One region of the Pseudalkalibacillus nanhaiensis genome, then DNA from elsewhere that is predicted to be linked to it. Evidence: riboswitches for the same ligand, from Rfam matches in the RefSeq annotation. Region 1 holds a riboswitch; each other region holds the start of a gene.

Region 1 (7,114 bases):
ACCGTCTAGATGTGGTTGGTTTTCATGTACGATGAAGAACTGGCTGCCACCTGTATTTTTACCGGCATGAGCCATGGACAAAGCTCCTGGCTTATGCTTGTGTGGATTGCCTTCTGTTTCACAATCGATCGTATAGCCAGGTCCACCTGTACCTGTTCCAGTCGGGCAGCCTCCTTGAGAGACGAATCCCGGAATCACACGATGGAATGTCAAACCGTTGTAAAAGCCTTCGTTGGCTAATTTTTCGAAATTGGCAACTGTGTTTGGTGCTGCTTCAGGGTAAAATTCAATAAGAACCTTTTCCCCGTTCTCAAATTCGATACTTCCTTTTTTCATGAATCAAATCCTCCTCATCATTGGCACCACCATTACGCTAAAAGAAAGCGAGTGTGGCACCTTATCGTGAAAGTGACCTGAAACCGGATATAAGACATTTCCGGTCACCCACAAGTAGTTTCATTGTATGACGTTTTCATGAAGAAGTAAAGGAAGAACCGTACCGGGAACGATGTCTAAAAGCTTGATACGATTGACTTTTTCAACGGACGATCCAAGTGTACGAGATCACGGTAGGTTTCCCTTTCAACGACAAGCTGCGATTCACCATTCTCGACAAAAACGACAGCCGGACGAGGTACCCTGTTATAATTGTTTGCCATCGAATACCCATAAGCACCCGTACAGAACATGGCGAGGATATCCCCTTGTGACGTTTTCGGAAGAGAGATGTCATGGATGAGCATATCTCCGGATTCACAGCATCTTCCTGCAATGGATACGAGCTGTGTGTTCGGCTGCATGAGACGATTTGCCACCACAGCCTCATATTTGGCTTGATACAGTGCAGGTCTTAAGTTATCTGTCATGCCTCCATCCACAGCAATATAATTCCGTATTCCTGGTATTCTTTTTTCTGATCCGATCGAGTATAATGTCGTCCCCGCTTCTCCTACGATGGATCGCCCTGGTTCGATCCAGATCTCAGGCATAGCCATACTCGTTTTCTCAACTTGAGCTTCAACCTCATCAATGAGAGCGTTCATCATCTGTTCAATTGAAACGTCTTGATCGGCAGAGGTATAAGGGATGCCGAAGCCTCCACCTAAATTGACGACAAGTGGTTCGTAGCTGTATGACTCAGACCATTGCTGCAACTGATTGAACACCTTCTGGATCGCCATGACAAAGCCCTTTGCCTCAAAAATTTGCGACCCGATGTGACAGTGGATGCCCAGCACGTCGATGCGATCTGACCCAAGAGCCTCCTGCAGGGCTTGATCCGCCTGTTGACTGACGAGATCGAAGCCGAACTTCGAGTCCTCTTGCCCTGTTAAGATGTAATCATGGGTATGTGCCTCGATTCCTGGAGTGATTCGTAAAAGGACTGGGACTGTACAATTCATCTGTTCTCCTAATTCCTTTATACAATCCAGTTCATAAAAGTTATCGACGACAATACACCCTACACCTTCTTGTATCGCCATACGTAATTCTTCCATGCTCTTGTTATTGCCATGAAAATGTATGTTCTCAGTTGGAAACCCTGCTTGTAAAGCTGTGTATAGCTCTCCGCCGGAGACGACGTCGAGGTGCAGACCTTCTTCTTCCATCAGCTGGACCATGGCTACACTTGAAAATGCCTTACTGGCATATGAAACTTTAGCGTCTACCCGACGTTCTTTGAATGTCGTTAGGAATGCTTTGGCTTGCTGACGAATCTTTGCAACATCATAGACGAATAACGGTGTTCCATATTCCTTAGCCAATTCAATCGTATCGACACCTCCAATTTCCAAGTGTCCCTTCTCATTCATTTTCCCTGTCCCCAAGAATACCATTACAATTCTCCTCCCTCGATTTAAGAGAGAGCCTATAAACTGATAAAAATACAAAAAACCAGTCCATGTAGAAAGGTACATAAACTGGTTTCAACCGTACCCTCATCAGTTGGAATAGCTCTCCACTACATGTGTAGTGACAGTCCGTTACTTGTTCAGCAACGACCCAGCAATCATAATCGGCATCATGACTACTTCGGCAAATTGACCTTTCTTCGTCCGTCCTGGCACCCCTGCTCGGGACGAGTACTCATTCGCTTTGCGCCTCTACCCCATTACGTTGAATGAGGCATTTATTAAATTATCAATAACTTTAGCATAAACTCAGGCTGGAATCAACTTCAATTTGCTTGTTTTTTCTGATTTTGTGGCCTTACGATACTTGGTCGAACTTTTGATAATGGCACCGACACCCTGACCAGAACTTGTAAAAGGGCTTGTGGATTGAACGGGATGAATGGCCATAAGTATGGTGTATTCAGATTCTTGATGCTGCAAAGTAGGATGATAACCAAAGTCACACCTACCATGAAGCCAGGCACACCGAATATCAAAACGAGTGTAATCATAATCAACCGGACGATCTTGTTGGCTACACCTAATTCATAGCTCGGGGTTGCAAATGAACCGATCGCGGCGAGGGCGACATATAAAATGACCTCAGAAACGAAAAGACCGACATCAATGGCGATTTGGCCGATTAACACAGCAGCGATCAGACCCATTGCCGTTGAAAGGGCCGATGGTGTATGGATGGCGGCCATCCTCAGCACGTCGATGCCGAGCTCCGCAAAGAGGATTTGCAAATAGATCGGGATGTTCGAATCCTTAGTTGGACCGATGAAATCAAGATTAGGCGGTAAAAGGTTCTCGTTCAAGACGAACAAAAGCCATAGAGGCAGCAAGAACACGGAGGTGAGCATTCCACCAAAACGTATCCAGCGCAAGAACGCACCGATCATCGGGGTTTGACGATACTCTTCAGCATGCTGGACATGATGGAAAAAGGTTGTCGGTGTAATGATGACGCTTGGAGATGTATCGACAAAGATCAGAACATGTCCTTCAAGTAAATGCGTAGCCGCGACATCTGGTCTTTCTGTATATCGTACGAGCGGATATGGATTCCAGCCTTGTTTCACGATGAATTCTTCGATCGTCTTATCCGCCATCGGAATCCCATCAATACGGATTTCATCCAATTCCTGCTTGATGGTTTTGATGAGCCCCGGATCAGCGACGTCCTCCAAGTAGGAGATACACACATCCGTTTTGGAACGATCACCGATTTGGACAATCTCATTACGCAGCCTTTCATCCCTAAGACGTCTCCTTGTCAGAGCCGTATTCTCGACGATGTTTTCTGTATACCCATCACGAGCACCACGCACGACTTTTTCGACATCCGGCTCTTGCGGCGTACGACCAGGGTAACTTCTGACATCCACAATGAAGCCTTCATCATTGCCATCAATCAATACAGCAATAAGTCCTGATAAAACGCGATCAATCACCTCGTCCAAGTTCTTGGCAGTTGAAACCTGTTGGTGGGCAAGATGATTTTTGATGATGTCCTTCGCTTTGGTCGTTGATCTGTAGTCCGTATTCATGACCAGTAATTCTTTAAGGAGCATGATGATGTACTCACTGTCACAAAGACCTGTACAGTAATAGACATGAACTTCCTTGTTCAGAAGGTTCATCTTACGGACACCTACATCGAAGCTTTTTCCTATGCCGATTTTCTCTTTCAAGAATTCCTCATTGTCGGTGATTTTCTTCTTGATCGGTGTTTCTTCTTTTTGAGGATGCATGATGATCACTCCTTTCTAAGATGAGTTCAATCGCTTGCTTCGTAATCGGAGCTCCCCGTTCAGCATGGTCAATTCCTGCCATTTTACCGATATCACCAACTCCGACAATGTAAGGAATATCAAGTTCATCCAGAATATAGACGGTATCTCCATCCAAACGGCCAAATTCCATATCCGGTAATCCGCTTTTGTCTACACCATAGGCTGACAACTCACCGAATCGGTCAATGCTGACGTCCACTTTTGTCCACTCGGCCAGGTGCGTTTTAGAAGCGACCGCAATCGCCCCTAAGACCTCTACTTCAGGATGGTTACAGACGACTCGCATCGCACGTTCACCTGGTCCTTCCCCTCGATATCCGCAATCATCGAACATGACGAGGACAGGATCATAAGGAGTGGAAAGAATCAAAGAAACAAGCTCCTCACCTGTCAGCTTTGACGGATTGCCCCATGAGTGGGAAATACAGCGACCGCCGATTTCCTTGGCAACATGCTCGACAGCCTTCAAAGCATAGAGATCTCCATCTGTAATCAAGATGACTCGTTTTTTCATATTAGATCATCCTTTAGGTTTGAACAGCACGGCAACGATAAATCCGAATAAGATGGCTGAGGAAATACCGGCTGATGTAAGCTGGAAGATCCCCATGGCGATACCGATAAAGCCGTGGTCCTCCGCTTCAGCCATCGCCCCATGCAGAAGGGAATGACCGAAACTTGTTATAGGTACTGTCGCACCTGCACCTGCGAATTGAATCAATTTATCATACAACCCAAATCCATCAAGGCAAGCACCTGCGACTACAAAACCTGACGTAAGGTGAGCAGGGGTGATAGGAAAGAAATCCAATAATAACTGACCGATCAGGCAAATCAGTCCGCCTACGACAAATGCGATAAGATATTCCATTATGAATTCCCTCCTCCGTTTGCAGCTTCAAGTACGACACCATGAGCGATTGTCGGAATCGTTTCCTTTTGCTGGATCATGATCGGATTCATCAACGCACCTGTCGCAACTACGAAAATCCGTTTTAAGTTACCTGCAGCAACTTCCTTCAACAAATGTCCATAGGTGACGACAGCTGAGCAGGCACAACCGCTTCCTCCTGCAAAAACAGGCTGGTCTGGCCGATAGACAAGTAAACCGCAATCCTGATGATTGGAGGAGATGTCATAGTTCTGTTCTTGTAAAAGCTGTAACAAGATCGGGGAGCCGACAGCTGAAAGATCTCCGGTTACGATCATGTCATAGTCGCCAGGTTTTGATCCTGTATCTTTAAAATGAGTTGCAATCGTATCAGCAGCTGCAGGAGCCATGGCTGAACCCATATCAAACGGATCGGAAATGCCCAAATCCATCACGCGCCCGATTGTGGCAGAAGTGATTTTTATTGGTGACGGCGTTGTTCCAACGATAGAGGCTCCTGCACCGGTGACCGTGTAGGTGGCAGAATCGGGTTTCTGTCCACCGTATTCAGTAGGGTAACGGAATTGTCTTTCCGCTGTAGCATTATGACTACTCACCGCTGTAAGGACGTTGTTGGCAAATTCTCCATCGATCAAAGCGGAAGCAACCGCTAATGTCTCCATGGATGTCGAACACGCACCAAACATACCAAGGAAGGGAATCTGGGTTTGACGTGCAGTATAATTCGCAATGACTGTCTGATTGATCAAATCACCAGATAGGAACAAATCCATATCGGACGGTTGTTTGTTCGCCTTTTGCAAGCAAATGTCGACCGCCTGCTCCATCAGATGCCGCTCAGCAAGCTCCCAATTGTCCTGTCCGCAATGAAGCTCATCGAACGTCAGATCAAATTTATCGCCTAATGGCCCAGCAGCTTCTTCAGGTCCAACAACAGCTGCTGAAGCGTTGATATATAATTGTTTTGAAAACGTCCACGTTTGTTTTCCAGTTAACTTCAAGGTTGAACAACCTCCATAGACTTAAAAGAATAGTTTAACCAAATAACGAATCATACCAATGACGTAGGCTGACACAGCTCCAAAAACGATGACAGCACCAGCTAATTTGAACAGGTTGGTTGCCACACCTAGGACAATTCCTTCACTCTTGTGCTCTAATGCTGCACTCGTGACCGCATTGGCAAACCCTGTGACAGGAACGATGGAACCTGCACCGCCAAATTGACCGATTTTATCATAAACACCAAAACCGGTAAGAAGCGCAGCAATTAAAATGAGGGTAGCGACCGTCGGGTTACCCGCTGTTTTTTCTGTAAAATTGAAGAAGGTAATATAGAAATTCGAGATTCCTTGACCAATCATACAGATGAACCCACCAACCATAAATGCTTTAAAAGCATTGAATACATAAGGAGGTTTCGGTTGTAACGGTTTGATTTTTTCCTTATAGGCTTGCTGTTCCGGCGTCAACTTATTCTTTGCCAAGCCGCTTCAACTCCTTTTTCTGATTCATGTCAATTCGTTCCTTACAAATGAACGAAGAAAATCCAATGGAAGAGGGACCCTACCACTTTTCCGAAGAGAATCGCCATCAAGAGGACCAGAACTTGTTCTTTAAATCCGACTCGCTTCATCAGAATGGGAAGGACATTCAGCACTTCCGTCAATGCTGCCGCAAGCATCCCGACAAACGTTCCACTTGCAAGGCCGATAGGGATTAGAATCAAAGGACTGCTCGATATCGTTAGATCACGTAAACCGAACCAGCTTGAAACCAATACCCCTAGAATGATACTCATTTCATAACTTCTTAGCTTGGAGTAGGTTTTGGAAATTTGCATGAGCCTTGGCAAAATCCCAAATACGGTCAGAATCGCCACGAATCCAGCTCCTACTGCCAGTCCTCCGCCAAATCCGATCAACATTACACTCAAAATTTTAATCGTCATGGGCTTTCTTCTCATTCTCTTTGTTTTCATTCAGAATCACGTATTGGTCAAGGTCCTGCTGATAGTTGAACATTTCGACTTCAAGGGGGCTCGGTTCTTCGTTGAAACGCTTTTTGAAGATATGATTGAAAAACAATACCATCCCGAAGCCTAGCCCTAATGAGTATGGAATCTGCAACAATAACGGGTAAGCATTTTCATGACCAGTAACGAGATAGTATATCTTCTGGTGCACTTCTTGCATACTTACATCTTCATGGAAATTCATGATGGCTAAAGCTGCCCCGATGAATAACAACATCCAGACGATGATGAAGTAAACGCCAGTAATGCTGTTCTTGCCATATTGCACTTCTACGATCGTCTGGGAGGAACCGATCGGCTGAATGTCAACCTCCGGAAATCGATTACGGATCGTTTTTAGAACTTTCATAAGATCGATGATGACGATCGTCTTGTCTTGAATCGTAATCTTATGAATGATGATTCCACCTATTTGTTCAACAATCTCTTCAGGTCCTACGAGTTGGGCGAGGTCTTTGATCCGAACTGTTTGATCTGGAGAAACGAGCAGCTT
Region 2 (7,114 bases), 720 kb from region 1:
AGTTGGATGCCATGGAATTCCTCCCATTTGACGAAGAGGATTTGAGGCTGCAATTGCAGTTACTGGATGAACAAGTGGAGAATGATGCTGTGAATCCAATCATTCCGATCCAGCTTAGAATGTAAGTCTTTTATGTAGGCTCTGTTAGCTTTTATTGTTGATAAGAAAACAAAAGCGTAAGGCGGCGACTCCAGGGGGAAGCAACAGCTGAAGACCCCGCTGAGCGAGGAACGAGGTCTGTGAGGCTGAAGCGTTGCCCGCAGAAAGCGTCCGCCTGAAGCTGTTCAACAGACAGAGCCTTTATGTAAAAAAGCCACCCAAACGGGTGGCTTAATTCGTTTTATCGGCTGATGAACATTTGAGTCCAGTAATGTCCGTAGCTCCCTCCTTTAGCATATCCTACACCGATTTCTTTGTAGTTGCTTGATAGGATGTTTTTACGATGACCCTCACTGTTCATCCATGCATCCACTACTGCTTCAGCTGTACGTTGTCCAGCTGCAATGTTTTCTCCTGCTGTACGATAAGAAATACCGAAGTCTCTGATCATCTTAAATGGACTTCCGTAAGTAGGAGAAGTATGACTGAAGTAATTTTGTTCAATCATATCCTTTGATTTATACCGGGCAACTCTTGAAAGCTCCCAATTCTCTTTTAGCGGTTGAAGACCATGTTTCGCTCGTTCATTATTAACAAGCTGCACAACTTGCTTTTCAATGGATCTTACGCCGCTATTATCGGGAATGTTCAATTTTTGCCCAGGATAAATTCGATCTGGATTTTCGACTTGTGGATTCGCTTGAATGATTTCAGATGTACCAATCTGATAGTATGAAGCAATCTTCCACATCGTATCACCAGATTTGACTGTATGGGATGAAGCAGCTGAAGATTCATTATGAATACCCGCGACTAGAGTGACAGACAACAATAGTGTGAGTAGTTTTGTAAGTGTTTTCATACTAAAAGTATTACAAATTCTAGCAAACTATTAAAGCGGTAATTTATGGCATAACCATACCAGCTTTTTACTTTATTTTTATTACTGCACCATCAATTCGTTTAAATCCCCTGATGGAGGCCAACTCTTCAACAAGCTGGAGTGCCGCTTTATCCTTCCTTTTGGCCTCAATCATAATGTCTGCATCCTCGCCGTATTGGATCAAGCTTTTTATGAATGGTAGGGCAAATTGAATATCAACGTATTCTGCATGTGCACGGTATTCCTTATCCGTCTTCGGCGAAGACAAATGGAATTTCGGAGGATAGTCGACCTTATCCCAGGTTGAAAATATCTCAGGTAGCAGTTCGTCTACTTTATCCTCACCCGGATTTGCCCAGTGGTGATGATAATCAAACACAAATGGTAGGGAATGTGCCTTACAAACGTCCAATGTTTCCCGAGAAGTATAAGTTTTATCATCATTCTCAAGAGTGATTTGATGCTTAATCGTCCTATCCAGCTTTTCAATATTTTCATGAAAGCGTTCAATGGCTGTCGATTTGTCGCCATAGACCCCACCAACATGAATATTCATATTTGCCTGTTTATGTACACCCATCATTTTGAGCATCTCATAATGATATTCCATGTCTCTGATTGCATTTTCTGTAACCCGATTGTTCGGACTTGTGAAGAGGGTATATTGATTAGGGTGAAAACTGACCCGCATTGAATACTTTTGGATGAGCTCCCCGATCTCTTTGAATTTGTCTCGGAAAGGGGTGATGTAATCCCACAGAACCTCTGGATGGGTTGCAAGCGGCACGATGGATGAAGACAGCCGATATACATGGATTCCTTGAGCAATGTTGTAGTAAACCGCTCGTTTGGTATTTTCAATGTTTTTAGCAGTCACACGAAGGAGTTTTTCCTTCCTATCATTCTTATCAAGCTTCTTCCAATTCGTGAATGTCAATGTATGTGCAGGGGTGGATTCCCATAAATTCAAAGCTGTTGATACATATCCAAAACGAAGGATCATGTCGATCAGGTCTCCTTTTGCCGATGAAGATAACGTTATTATTTGCTTCTTCCCTATACATATGTGAGAAGAAACAAATTCCAATCAAAAGAATTATCTTGTATACCCTTCAGGTTTTTGATAAAATACAAGCAATTAAATTTTTGGCCACACTTCGTATGTAAATGAAGTGATGGTAGAGGCGCGGAAACCATCAGTACTTTGCATGAAGAGATTGAGCTCTGACGAGTGCAAAAGGAAAGGGGAATTCGCCGAAGCTGGGTGGTGCCTCAACCATGATCCAGCTGGACCTGTATTGAAGAAATGCAGGGCTGTCATACGACCCATCCCTGAAGTCGTATGGAGGACTATCTCACGCAAGGGAATAAGTGTGGCAGACGTTGAGGATTGACGCTCAAGTCTGACGTATCGTTTTTTCAATCCACCATTTTTTATGGTTGTTTGGAAAGCCCGTCACACGTTGAGATGTCAATCCTTTTTTTAGGCTCTGTTAGCTTTTATCGTTGATATTAAAGAAAACAGAAGCGTAAGGCGGCGACTCCAGCGGGAAAAGCAACAGCTGAAGACCCCGCAGACCAAGGAATTAAGGTTCTTCGACTAAAAACCCACCACGTCCTATGGTGAACGTCGAAGTCACCACATCCTGTGGAAGTGAGGCTGAAGCGTTGCCCGCGGAAAGCGTCCGCCTGAAGCTGTTCAACATCAAAAACAGCCTTGAACAGATACTTAAAGAGATGAAAGGAATGGAATCATGGCGTTAATCGTTCAAAAATATGGTGGCACATCTGTAGAATCAGTGGAAAGAATCAAAAATGTAGCTGATCGGATCATAGAAACAGCTCAGCAAGGAAACGAGGTTGTTGTCGTCGTTTCAGCAATGGGGAAAAGTACGGATGAGTTAATCCATTTAGCCAAATGCATTTCTGACCAGCCTTCTAAAAGAGAGATGGATATGCTTGTCTCAACAGGTGAACAAGTCTCTATGTCATTGCTTGCAATGGCACTTCAGGAAAAAGGCTATGATTCGATATCGCTTACGGGGTGGCAGGCCGGTATTGCTACGGAATCGGTACACGGTAATGCAAGAGTTATGGACATCGATCCGAAACGCATCACCGCGCACCTAGCAACTGGAAAGATTGTCATAGTTGCTGGGTTCCAAGGGCTTACAGAAGAGAAGGAGATTGCTACTCTCGGTAGAGGTGGTTCTGACACAACAGCTGTGGCTTTAGCCGCTAGGTTAAATGCTGAAAAGTGTGAGATATATACGGATGTTACCGGCGTCTTCACGACGGATCCACGGGTTGTGAAAGGTGCTCGCAAACTAGAGGCAATCTCGTACGATGAAATGCTTGAAATGGCGAATTTAGGAGCAGGGGTCCTACACCCGAGGTCTGTTGAATTTGCAAAGAATTATGATGTGCCGTTAGAGGTGCGATCCAGTATAGAAAAAGTCACAGGTACGAGGATAGAGGAGGAAGTAGCAATGGAAGGAAATTTGATGGTGAGAGGAATTGCGTTCGAGGATAATGTAACGAAGGTGACGGTACATGGTTTGCCTGATGAAATGACGACACTATCGGCCCTCTTTACAACCTTATCAAACAGCCAGATCAACGTAGATATCATTATCCAGAATACAAATGGGAACGAAACAACAGATATCTCTTTTTCGGTTGATTCAGAGATATTGACGTATACACTTGAAGTGTTGAGTCAATATCAGGATCAGTTGAAATTCGATCATATCTCTTATGAAGAAAACCTTGCCAAGGTTTCGATTGTAGGGTCAGGGATGATTTCCAACCCAGGAGTCGCTGCTAAAATGTTCGACGTGCTTGCGGAAAATCAGATTAAAGTCAAAATGGTCAGCACATCTGAGATTAAGGTTTCAACGATTGTGGAGAGTATAACGATGATTTCTGCAATTGAATGCTTGCATGAAGCATTTGAACTTGATGCCCGTCAACCGGTGCAAACCGTTTAGCAGAAGAAAGGACAACTTTAGAGAAGAAAAAAGAACATCAAAAGAAATAAAAAGCCGAAACTCTCAATTGGAGTTTCGGCTTTGATCGTTTATCTTTATGCAACATCATCGAGTTTTTGAAGGTTACCGATACGTTGGTCAGGATCAGGGTGAGTTGAGGATAGATTCGCCCATAAACCTTTTGTAGCACCTGTATCCATGGCATTGAATTTATCCAGGACAACAATTAGTTCATTTCCATATCCACAATCGTAAGCAAACTTATCTGCTTCATATTCATTTTTCCGAACAGAGTTCATAACCAATACGGTTCCGAACTTCGTCCATAACCACATGAGACCAACCAATACGACATCGATGAGGAAGGTGACGATGAGAGAGCCGAAACTGCGGTTGGCTATGCTAACACCTATACCGATGGCAGACACAATGACTCGATAAAGGACGAACATGGCAGTTACAATCATATTTCCAACCGTGACAAGGAGGATTAAATCCGTGTCTTTATTGGAAAGGTGTCCGAATTCATGGGCAAGTGTTGCTTTAATTTCCTCATCACTATACTCCAATAAGCCTTTCGTTAAACAAATGGTTTTCCGGCCAGTGGCGAAAGCATTTGGACTTGAATCATTGCTGATGAATAACTGAACATTGTCAGGAATGGTCGGATCGAGCTTCTTCGCTTTTTCATAGACTTCATTGAAAAGGGGCTCAAGACGTTCGATATGTTCTTTCCGGGCAAGCTTCTTACATCCTTGTTGAACGCGTAGAATCCATTCACCAATTGGAGATAAGGCGATTAATAGAGAGGCCGTATAAAGAACAATGCCTGTAATTGGATCGCCAAATAGAGCAATAACTAAAAAAGTGTTTAAAATAAGAAAAACGATGATACCGATGTTTTGCTTTTTTACTAATCGTTGTAGAAGATCAATTATGTACATATTCCTTTTTCCCCCTTAAATATACGAGTTAAAGCTAGTAAAACATACCCCCCTTTCTGCATTCCTTAAATTAACAATCTAGATCGATTTTAACATTAAATTGTCAAAAAATGTTGTTTAATTAGAAAAAAGCGGTAAAAAAGGCACACTCATTTATGAGCATGCCTCTTCCGCAAATATCACCCTTTTAACCTTAGCTCCAGGCGGTCTGTTGTTTTTAGATTATTAATCGATTGTGCACCGGTTCCAAACATGGCGATTTTACATTCAAGCTCGATTTGTTCTAACACCTCTACTAAAAGATCTTCAGATTCGATCGCAGGCTGAAGGACCGAGCGACCAAACCCGACGATATCAGCACCTAACGCAATCGCTTTAGCGGCATCAAGTCCGTTTCGCATTCCTCCACTACCGATCAAAGGGCACTCAGGGACTTTTTCATTGATTTCACGAATGCATCGCGAGGTGGGAATTCCCCATTCTCGGAACGTTTCAGCTGCGCGTCGTTTCAAGGAATCCGTTTTGTTCCGATATTTCTCAACCTGACTCCAAGTCGTGCCTCCTGCACCAGCCACATCGACAAACGCCACGCCACGCTCATACAATTCTTTGGCGAGCTCATGACTGATTCCCCAACCAACCTCTTTAACACCTACAGGGACGGATAAGTCTTTACAAACTTGCTCAATTTTCGCTAGAAGCTCTTTAAAGTTGGTATCACCTTCAGGCTGGAAGATTTCCTGTAAACTGTTTACGTGCAAGACAAGGGCATCAGCTTCAGTAATTTTTACCGCTCTAAGACATTGCTCACTTCCATATCCATAGTTGAATTGGACAGCTCCAAGATTTGCAATGATTGGAACTGTAGGAGCGTAATCACGTACATTAAACGTGTAGGCTGTGTCAGGGTTTTCGATGGCTGAGCGGACAGAACCAGTTCCCATAGCCCATCCTTTAGCCTCCGCAACGATTGCGAGTGTACGATTGATCTTCCAAGCAATTTCCGTTCCACCAGTCATCGAGCTGATTAGAAAAGGGGTACGCATACGCTTGCCGAGAAATTCTGTTTCTAAGCTGATTTCCGAAAAATCAATTTCTGGTAAAGCAAGGTGACGAAATTGATAATCGTCAAATCCCGTCGTGACGGTTTGGGCTGTAACTTCTTCATTTAGAACGATATCGATGTGCTCGGATTTTCGTTTCGAAGTGCGATCTTCGTTCGTCATCAGTACACTCCTCTCAAATTTTCTCTATACACACTACATCAATCTCTTCTTATTTTGTGCCGTCATAAAGAAAGTATGATGCAAATAGTAGATGTTAATAGTTGTATTTTAGCAAATTCTTTAATCGTAAATGATATATTTTCTTTTGTTATACACCAAGCATGGTTTTGTTGAGGTGCTGCATAATATAGGCAATAGAAAAAGTAAGGGGCGAAATCATGATTTTCTATAGGTCTATCTTAATCCTTACAAGCATGACCATTCTTATTGTAATGATGTTGCTTTTCCCAAAAACAACCATGTCTGCAGAAGGCATGCCTTATTATGGGAAGACGTTTTCCCAGCCGGACCAAGTTCAGATTTTATATTCTGAGCCTGAAATGGATTTTGGAACGCCTGCCTTTCAAAAAGAGAGGGAGGCCTTTACAACGCAAGAAGAACTAATACGGTTCATCGTGAGACTAGATGACAGCAGCAATCACCTAACAGTAAAGACAATTGGACAGTCAAGTGAAGGACGAGCGATACCGGCACTGTTCTTTTTTAAAAGGGGCGGTGACAATCTATTGAAACCCACCATCTGGCTGCAAGGTCAAATTCATGGGAACGAGCCTGCAGGTGGAGAAGGTGTACTTGTCATCGCAAAAAGACTGACGGAGGAGCTTGGTGAAAAAGTACTCGATCATGTGAATATCATTATCGTTCCAAGAGTCAATCCCGATGGCTCATACCGTTTTCAACGCGGGATGGACAATGACTTGGATGGGAACCGGGATTATCTTAAATTAGATCTCCCTGAGACCAAGGCAATCCGCACACTATTTAACAAGTATCAGCCTGAAGTCGTGATTGATGCCCATGAATATACAATTGGAGAACAATTATTCAGTACCTTCGGTGAAGCGGGCTACCTCAAGTATCATGATCTTTTGCTCCTTTCGGGTAAGAACCTCAATATACCAAAGAGGATTC
Region 3 (7,114 bases), 810 kb from region 1:
CGATCGGAATCACGAAAGGGACGACAGGACGGGAAGCTCTTCTCAAAATGGCTCAATGAGAATGGTTGCCTGTAAAATAAATAGCGATACAACCCCCATTCATTGCATACATATAGCAATAGATAGGGGGTATTTTAATGTGGCGGATACGAAGACGTCCCCGAGGGAGAGGACCGCTTCCTTTTCAATATGTATTCATCATTTCTTTCATTATTTTCATACTCCTCACGGCTCAAGCATTGTGGCTTGTCGATCGTGGAATCCAACCAGCTCTTATGAAAATTGCTGAAACAGAAACCGAGGACATTGCTCAGCTTGCTATCCAAAGTGCCATCAAGAACAGGATCGTTGATTCAGGGAAAACGAAAGGGCTCGTCGTCATCAGATATGATCGCGATCAACGGGTAGCTTCAGTGAGTACGGACCCAAAGGTCGTCAACGAAATCCAGTCCTTGGCTACAGCAAATGTCCAATCCTTACTTGAGCAGATTGAAAACGGAAAAAAACCGGATTTTGCTAATTTTGCTGGTGTTGAAGTAGAGCGGGAAAACGAACATCAAAATGGAATCATAACGAAGATTCCATTGGGGCGGGCTACGAACAATTCCTTGCTTGCGAACTTAGGACCTAATATACCGGTTCGTTTCAGGGTAATTGGAAGTGTACAGACGGATTATATTGAAGCCACAGAAGAAGCCGGTATTAATAATGTAAAGTTAAAAGGATGGATTGAAGTCGTCGTCAAGGTCCGGGTCATCGTTCCATTCGAGACCCAAGAGAAGATCATTAAGACGAACATCCTGGTCATGTCTGAATTCATACCGTTGGATGTACCGTACTATTATCACCACGGAACCGGAACCGGTGCTCAGCCAGTTGTTCCAATCACACCGAATGTGGGGGATGATAAGAAAGATAGCGATCAACCGTGATCCTGAAAACAGAATGGCTTGTATTATTATAGAGGTTTTAGTATAATAGTACTTGGCGCAAACAAAATAATAAACCTTATCATCCGATGAGGTAGTGGAGCAAGGAACAAGAGTAGCCTGATGGGAGTATGACATCAATGATCATCAGCGAAAGGGTTCATTGCCGAAGCCAGGGAAGACCGTCAAATCAATCCTGGTTGGGGCTGTACTGAATAAGTACTGCACTGTCACTGTTCGGGAAAGTTTGAATAGTGGAGAACTACGTGATCGATGGGGGATAACCGTTACAAAGGTAACGATAGGTTATTTTCTATCTATCGTTGCCTTTTTTTTATTGTATTGGGGGTACTCAGAAGAGACCACTCTTCTGTTTTAAAAAAGGAGGAGTTAGTGACAATGGAGAACACAATTTATTCATTAATACCGCCGCTCTTGGCCTTGCTGATGGTGGCATTGACAAGGAGGGTGTTACTGTCACTCGGTACGGGTATCGTGGTAGGAGCGCTCATGCTTCATGATTTCAATGTTCCGGCAAGTGGTATGAAAATCTTTGAAATCGTCCGTGGCATATTTGTGGTTCAAAACGATGCCGGTGGATGGGAAGTCAATACATGGAACGTCTTCATTCTATTGTTCTTATTGATTTTAGGAATCATGACGTCACTCATCGCCATTGCGGGAGGAAGCCGCGCATTCGGAGAATGGGCAATCAAGAAGGTGAAAACCCGCGTCGGCGCTCAAATATTGACGATCGTACTTGGTATCATCATCTTTATCGACGATTATTTCAATTCACTTGCGGTCGGGAATGTCAGCCGTCCGTTGACAGATCGCCATAAAATTTCACGTGCGAAGCTTGCATACTATATCGATTCTACAGCTGCACCTGTTTGTGTCATTTCCCCTGTTTCCAGCTGGGGTGCTTACATCATCGGATTGATCGGGACCATTCTTGTCACACATGAAGTGACCAATATCGGAGCATTAGAAGCGTTCGTTACAATGATCCCAATGAATATTTATGCATTAGCTGCCTTGCTGCTCGTGTTTGCAACAGCTCTTTTCAATATTAATCTCTTTTCCATGAAGACACATGAAGAACGTGCTGTGAACAAAGGACAAGTCTTAAACCCGGACAACAAAGCGGTTCCAGGAGAACAGTCCGATCTTCCTGAAAGTGATAAAGGGAAAGTTGGCGACTTGATCTGGCCGATTGTCGCGTTGATCATCGGGACTGTTGCCGCGATGCTTTATACGGGTGCACAAGCAACAGAAGGGGAAGTTACGATTCTCTCGATGTTCGAGAATACAGATGTAGCGAAATCACTTGTCTACGGTGGACTAGTCGGACTTGCTGTCATCGTCATCTTATTCTTAACGAAGGGTCTCCCGTCTAAACACTTTGGAACAGGAATTTGGAAAGGAATCGAGTCCATGCTTCCGGCCATTTATATTCTGCTCTTTGCATGGGTGATTGTGGCTATTATTGATGAGATCGGAACAGGGAAATACCTTGCCGGAATCGTAGACGGAAACATCAATCTTGCGTATCTGCCTGTATTGCTGTTCTTGATTTCAGGAATCATGGCATTTGCGACAGGAACCTCTTGGGGAACCTTTGGTGTCATGCTTCCGATTGCAGGAGAAATCGCTGCTGCAACGGATATCACGTATCTGTTGCCGGTATTAGCTGCAGTGTTGGCTGGGTCCGTCTTTGGTGACCATTGCTCACCGATTTCCGATACAACGATTCTTTCGTCCACCGGTGCGGGGAGCAATCATATCGACCATGTGATGACGCAATTACCGTATGCGATTCTAGCTGCTATTGTCAGCTCGATCGGATTTATCATTCTTGGCTTTACACAAAGCATTACGATTTCACTCCTAATCTCCATAGTTCTGATGGTGGGAGTGGCCTTTGTACTAAGGAACATGGGCGCTGTGAAAGTAGATACCATTTCAGAGTAAATTCAGATTTGAATGAAAAGGAAAGCTTGAGGATTGTCATTGTACAATTCCTCAGGCTTTTTTGTTTTTTAAAAGTGCTTAGCGGGATCTACATTTGGATAAACTGTTACATAACTGTAAAAGAGTGTAGTCATATCATACTAATACTGGAAAAAATTAATGTAGATAGATATCACTAATTTTTTTGAAAATTCTTTGACACGTCCAAATTGACTCGCTATACTTATAGACGAAATAGTCAGAAAAGACAAAAGGTTTTTATTATGACTTATGTCACAAAATCAAATAGAATGGAGGAGCTAACATGGAGAACAACAGAGCACAATGGGGCACAAGAGCAGGCTTCATTCTAGCAGCTGTTGGATCTGCAATCGGTCTAGGAAATATTTGGCGTTTTCCTTATATCGCATATGCAGATGGTGGTGGGGCTTTTTTCTTACCGTATTTGATTGCCCTGCTGACAGCTGGTATTCCAATCTTGATCTTAGAATTCACAATGGGTCATCGCTACAGAGGATCTTCACCACTTACTTTCAGAAGAATCAACAAGAAAGCTGAATGGCTAGGATGGTGGCAAGTTCTCATATCATTCGTTATTTCGACGTATTATGCCGTTATTATCGCTTGGGCATTAGCTTACGCATTCTTCTCCTTTAAGTTATCTTGGGGAGATGACACGGAAGGATTCTTACTTCAGAATTACCTTGGGGCGCTAGACGTGGATCCTGGTACTTTAGGTGGAATCGTTCCTGATGTTTTCATTCCGTTGTTAATCGTATGGGTGATTACGCTTGGCGTTTTATTTAAAGGTGTTAAGAAGGGAATTGAAGTTGCGAACAAAATTTTCATCCCGGCACTTATCGTACTTTTCTTGATGATTGTCATTCGCGCATTGACGCTGGATGGTGCAAGCATCGGATTAGACGCATTATTCAAACCGGACTGGAGTCGTATCGGTGACTCTAAGGTGTGGATTGATGCATACGGACAAATCTTCTTCAGTTTGTCGATTGCATTTGCCATCATGATTACGTACTCAAGTTATCTACCGAAAAAATCGGATATTACGAACAATGCCTTTATCACTGGTTTCAGTAATTCCAGTTTTGAATTACTCGCAGGTATCGGGGTATTCAGTGCGTTAGGTTTCATGGCTAAAGCATCTGGAGTAGATATCAGCGAGGTTGCGACAGATGGTGTAGGACTTGCTTTCGCAGTCTTCCCTGCAATCATCAACCAAATGCCGGCTTTCAATGAATTATTCGGTTTCTTGTTCTTTACATCACTTGTGTTGGCCGGTCTATCCTCATTGATTTCAATCAGTGAGACGTATATTGCCGGATTCCAGGACAAGTTCAACATTTCCCGTACAAAAGCGGTTGCGATCGGTGGAGGTCTTTCTGCATTGATCTCCATCCTATATGCGACTAAGGGAGGACTATGGCTGCTTGATGTTGTCGACCATTTCGTCCTTTCCATGGGTGTCGGATTATCCGGACTTGTAGAAGTTATCCTTATCGCTTGGGTATTCCGTAAGGTGAAATACCTGCAAGGATATGCGAATGAGCTTTCTGACATTCGTCTTGGTAGCTGGTGGGTCATCTGTCTGACAATCATCACACCATTACTTCTCGGTTTCATGATGATCAAGAATGTGTATACCGATATTGTAAGTCCGTATGGAGATGGCACTTACCCGCTCTCATTCCTTGTGACATACGGCTGGGTAGCACTTGGATTGACACTTGTAGCTGGATTCTTATTTGCGGCACGTCGATGGAACATCGATGTCGATGCCGAGGACAAGGAGGTAGGCTAATATGTCAGGATCAGCAATTGTCATGTTCGTGATTGGGGCAGTAGTGATCTGGGGTGGACTAGCCCTCAGTATCGGAAATGCAATCAGAGTTTCAAGACAGAATAAATAATGGAAAAAAGATGTACTGCGTTTTCGCGGTACATCTTTTTATATTGGCTTACTTTTTACGGTTATTCGTACGTTCTTGTCTTTCCCATGCTCTTAAATAAGGGTAGGGATCAAATGACCATTCACTGTAACCATTATCCCGGTACATACCGTAATGTAAATGGGGAGGGAACTTACCTTGTGTCCCCGGTGGTCCGTACCCGGAGCTGCCTACATAACCTATCGTTTGTCCCGGCTTTACAACGGATCCTTTTTCGATCCCTTTTTCAAACCCGTTCAAGTGAGCATAGTAGTGGTAAACGTTATTCAAATCCCGGATACCAACACGCCAGCCGCCAAAACGGTTCCAGCCTTTCATTTCAACAACTCCGTATGTTGTCGCTCGTACAGGCACGCTGTAATTAGCAAAAATATCCGTGCCCTCATGGATTCTCAACCCACCGAAACCACGTCGATCTCCCCATGTACTTCTGTAGCTATAATTGGAACGGATAGGAACAGGAAAGGCACGATCATGCAAACTCAACGTTTGATACTCGTTATACACTTTTGCAATTCCCATGATGATGTCGACGGTCTTATCCCGTTGGTAATAATCCCATAAACCGATTTTGACATTTTCTTCATCAAAACCATAGGACTGTAAGTAATGGGCGAACGTGTATAAGATATCTTCGTCATTGTTCCGGTCTGCAATACCATCGTTATTTCCATCAAGGCCAACACCACCGAAAAGCGAAATGGTATTTGCGTTTTTATCATCCAGATTCGGGTTCAAAGGTCCGACCCATTGTAGCGGGGAGTAATAAATGCCAATCAGTCCTTCTTCCTCTGGCCGATCCTTTTGTGCTCGACGTATTGACCGTTCGTATTGATCGATTGCAGCAAGATAATACCATGGAATGGAAGTCAGTGCCTCCATCTTATGGTATAGGGCGTACCTTGCGACATCTTCTTTCTGGTAAGTCGTTTTTGCGAACGATACTTCTGCTACGAAGAAGCTAAATCCTATTATGAAAATGATGATCCATACAAGTTTTTTCATACAGGGAGTCCAGTCCTTTCCTGTATTTTTACGTGTAAAGAAAGTGTTTGATTCCTTTCTTCCACCACTCTTACATACGAGAAGCTTTTTTCTTGATCATAATGTTAGTTTGTATTGAAAGAGGTAATTAATGACTATCAAATGTTGGAAAAGGTACTTGCAGTGCGGATAATGGAACTTGAACGCAGGATATGATACAGTAGTAAAGGATTGGATTAATGGGGTCGGAGTACATTGAACCCAGTACCGAATTTCTAAAAACGAATCCAACATTGGAGTGAGTAAGATGGCGAAAAAAGAAGAACACATTCGTAAGCCCGAGTGGCTCAAAATCAAATTAAATACAAATGATAACTATACAGGCCTTAAGAAGATGATGCGTGAGAATAACCTACATACAGTATGTGAAGAGGCACGTTGCCCGAACATTCACGAGTGCTGGGCTGAGCGTAAAACTGCTACATTCATGATTTTGGGAGATGTTTGTACGCGTGCTTGCCGTTTTTGCGCAGTCAAAACAGGTTTGCCGAATGAGCTTGACCTGAAAGAGCCTGAACGTGTAGCGGAATCTGTCCGTCTAATGGGTCTTAAGCATGCGGTTATTACAGCTGTTGCTCGTGATGATCTGAAGGACGGTGGATCAGGTGTTTATGCAGAGACCGTCCGCGCGGTTCGTCGTGCTAACCCGTTCTGTACAGTTGAAGTGTTACCTTCTGATATGATGGGGAATTATGAAAACTTGAAGACGTTGATGGATGCGCGTCCGGACATCCTGAATCATAACATTGAAACAGTTGAGCGATTGACACCAAGGGTTCGTGCTCGTGCGACCTATGAACGCTCATTGGAATTCCTTCGCCGTGCAAAAGAAATGCAGCCGGATATTCCTACGAAATCAAGTATCATGATTGGTCTAGGTGAAACGAAGGAAGAAATCATCCAAACAATGGATGACCTACGTGAAAACAATGTAGATATCATTACGATTGGACAGTATCTACAACCAACGAAAAAGCACTTGAAGGTCAAAAAGTACTATCACCCTGACGAATTTGCTGAGTTGAGAGAGATTGCAATGTCCAAAGGATTCAGCCACTGTGAAGCTGGTCCATTGGTACGTTCTTCCTACCATGCCGATGAACAGGTAAATGCGGCATCTGCTCAACGTCAGAAAGGTGCTCAATAAAAATAACAAGGGGCTGACTCAACAGGATGTTCATTCATCCTATTGATCAGCCC

What was found. A riboswitch is a leader RNA that binds a small molecule or an ion and turns the genes downstream of it on or off. The one in region 1 is predicted to bind lysine.
Region 2: it holds a riboswitch for lysine, as region 1 does, so the genes downstream of both, V1497_RS14815 (aspartate kinase) here and lysA (diaminopimelate decarboxylase) in region 1, are expected to answer to the same signal.
Region 3: it holds a riboswitch for lysine, as region 1 does, so the genes downstream of both, V1497_RS15320 (Na+/H+ antiporter NhaC family protein) here and lysA (diaminopimelate decarboxylase) in region 1, are expected to answer to the same signal.

Annotation. Positions count from the first base shown of each region.
Region 1 covers NZ_CP143541.1:2,130,692-2,137,805, forward strand. The annotation lists gene V1497_RS11155 (peptidylprolyl isomerase) at 1-336, opposite strand, end outside; gene lysA (diaminopimelate decarboxylase) at 513-1,838, opposite strand; lysine riboswitch at 1,946-2,116, opposite strand; gene V1497_RS11165 (spore germination protein) at 2,180-3,652, opposite strand; gene V1497_RS11170 (stage V sporulation protein AE) at 3,600-4,208, opposite strand; gene spoVAE (stage V sporulation protein AE) at 4,215-4,565, opposite strand; gene spoVAD (stage V sporulation protein AD) at 4,565-5,587, opposite strand; gene spoVAC (stage V sporulation protein AC) at 5,609-6,058, opposite strand; gene V1497_RS11190 (stage V sporulation protein AB) at 6,115-6,537, opposite strand; gene V1497_RS11195 (stage V sporulation protein AA) at 6,527-7,114, opposite strand, start outside.
Region 2 covers NZ_CP143541.1:2,845,782-2,852,895, reverse strand. The annotation lists gene V1497_RS14830 (hypothetical protein) at 1-125, shown strand, start outside; gene safA (SafA/ExsA family spore coat assembly protein) at 341-961, opposite strand; gene uvsE (UV DNA damage repair endonuclease UvsE) at 1,029-1,985, opposite strand; lysine riboswitch at 2,154-2,343, shown strand; gene V1497_RS14815 (aspartate kinase) at 2,737-3,972, shown strand; gene V1497_RS14810 (zinc metalloprotease HtpX) at 4,068-4,916, opposite strand; gene fni (type 2 isopentenyl-diphosphate Delta-isomerase) at 5,096-6,142, opposite strand; gene V1497_RS14800 (M14 family metallocarboxypeptidase) at 6,361-7,114, shown strand, end outside.
Region 3 covers NZ_CP143541.1:2,945,419-2,952,532, reverse strand. The annotation lists gene V1497_RS15330 (YunC family protein) at 1-59, shown strand, start outside; gene yunB (sporulation protein YunB) at 138-932, shown strand; lysine riboswitch at 1,017-1,202, shown strand; gene V1497_RS15320 (Na+/H+ antiporter NhaC family protein) at 1,329-2,903, shown strand; gene V1497_RS15315 (sodium-dependent transporter) at 3,208-4,722, shown strand; gene V1497_RS15310 (methionine/alanine import family NSS transporter small subunit) at 4,724-4,831, shown strand; gene V1497_RS15305 (M23 family metallopeptidase) at 4,880-5,875, opposite strand; gene lipA (lipoyl synthase) at 6,162-7,061, shown strand.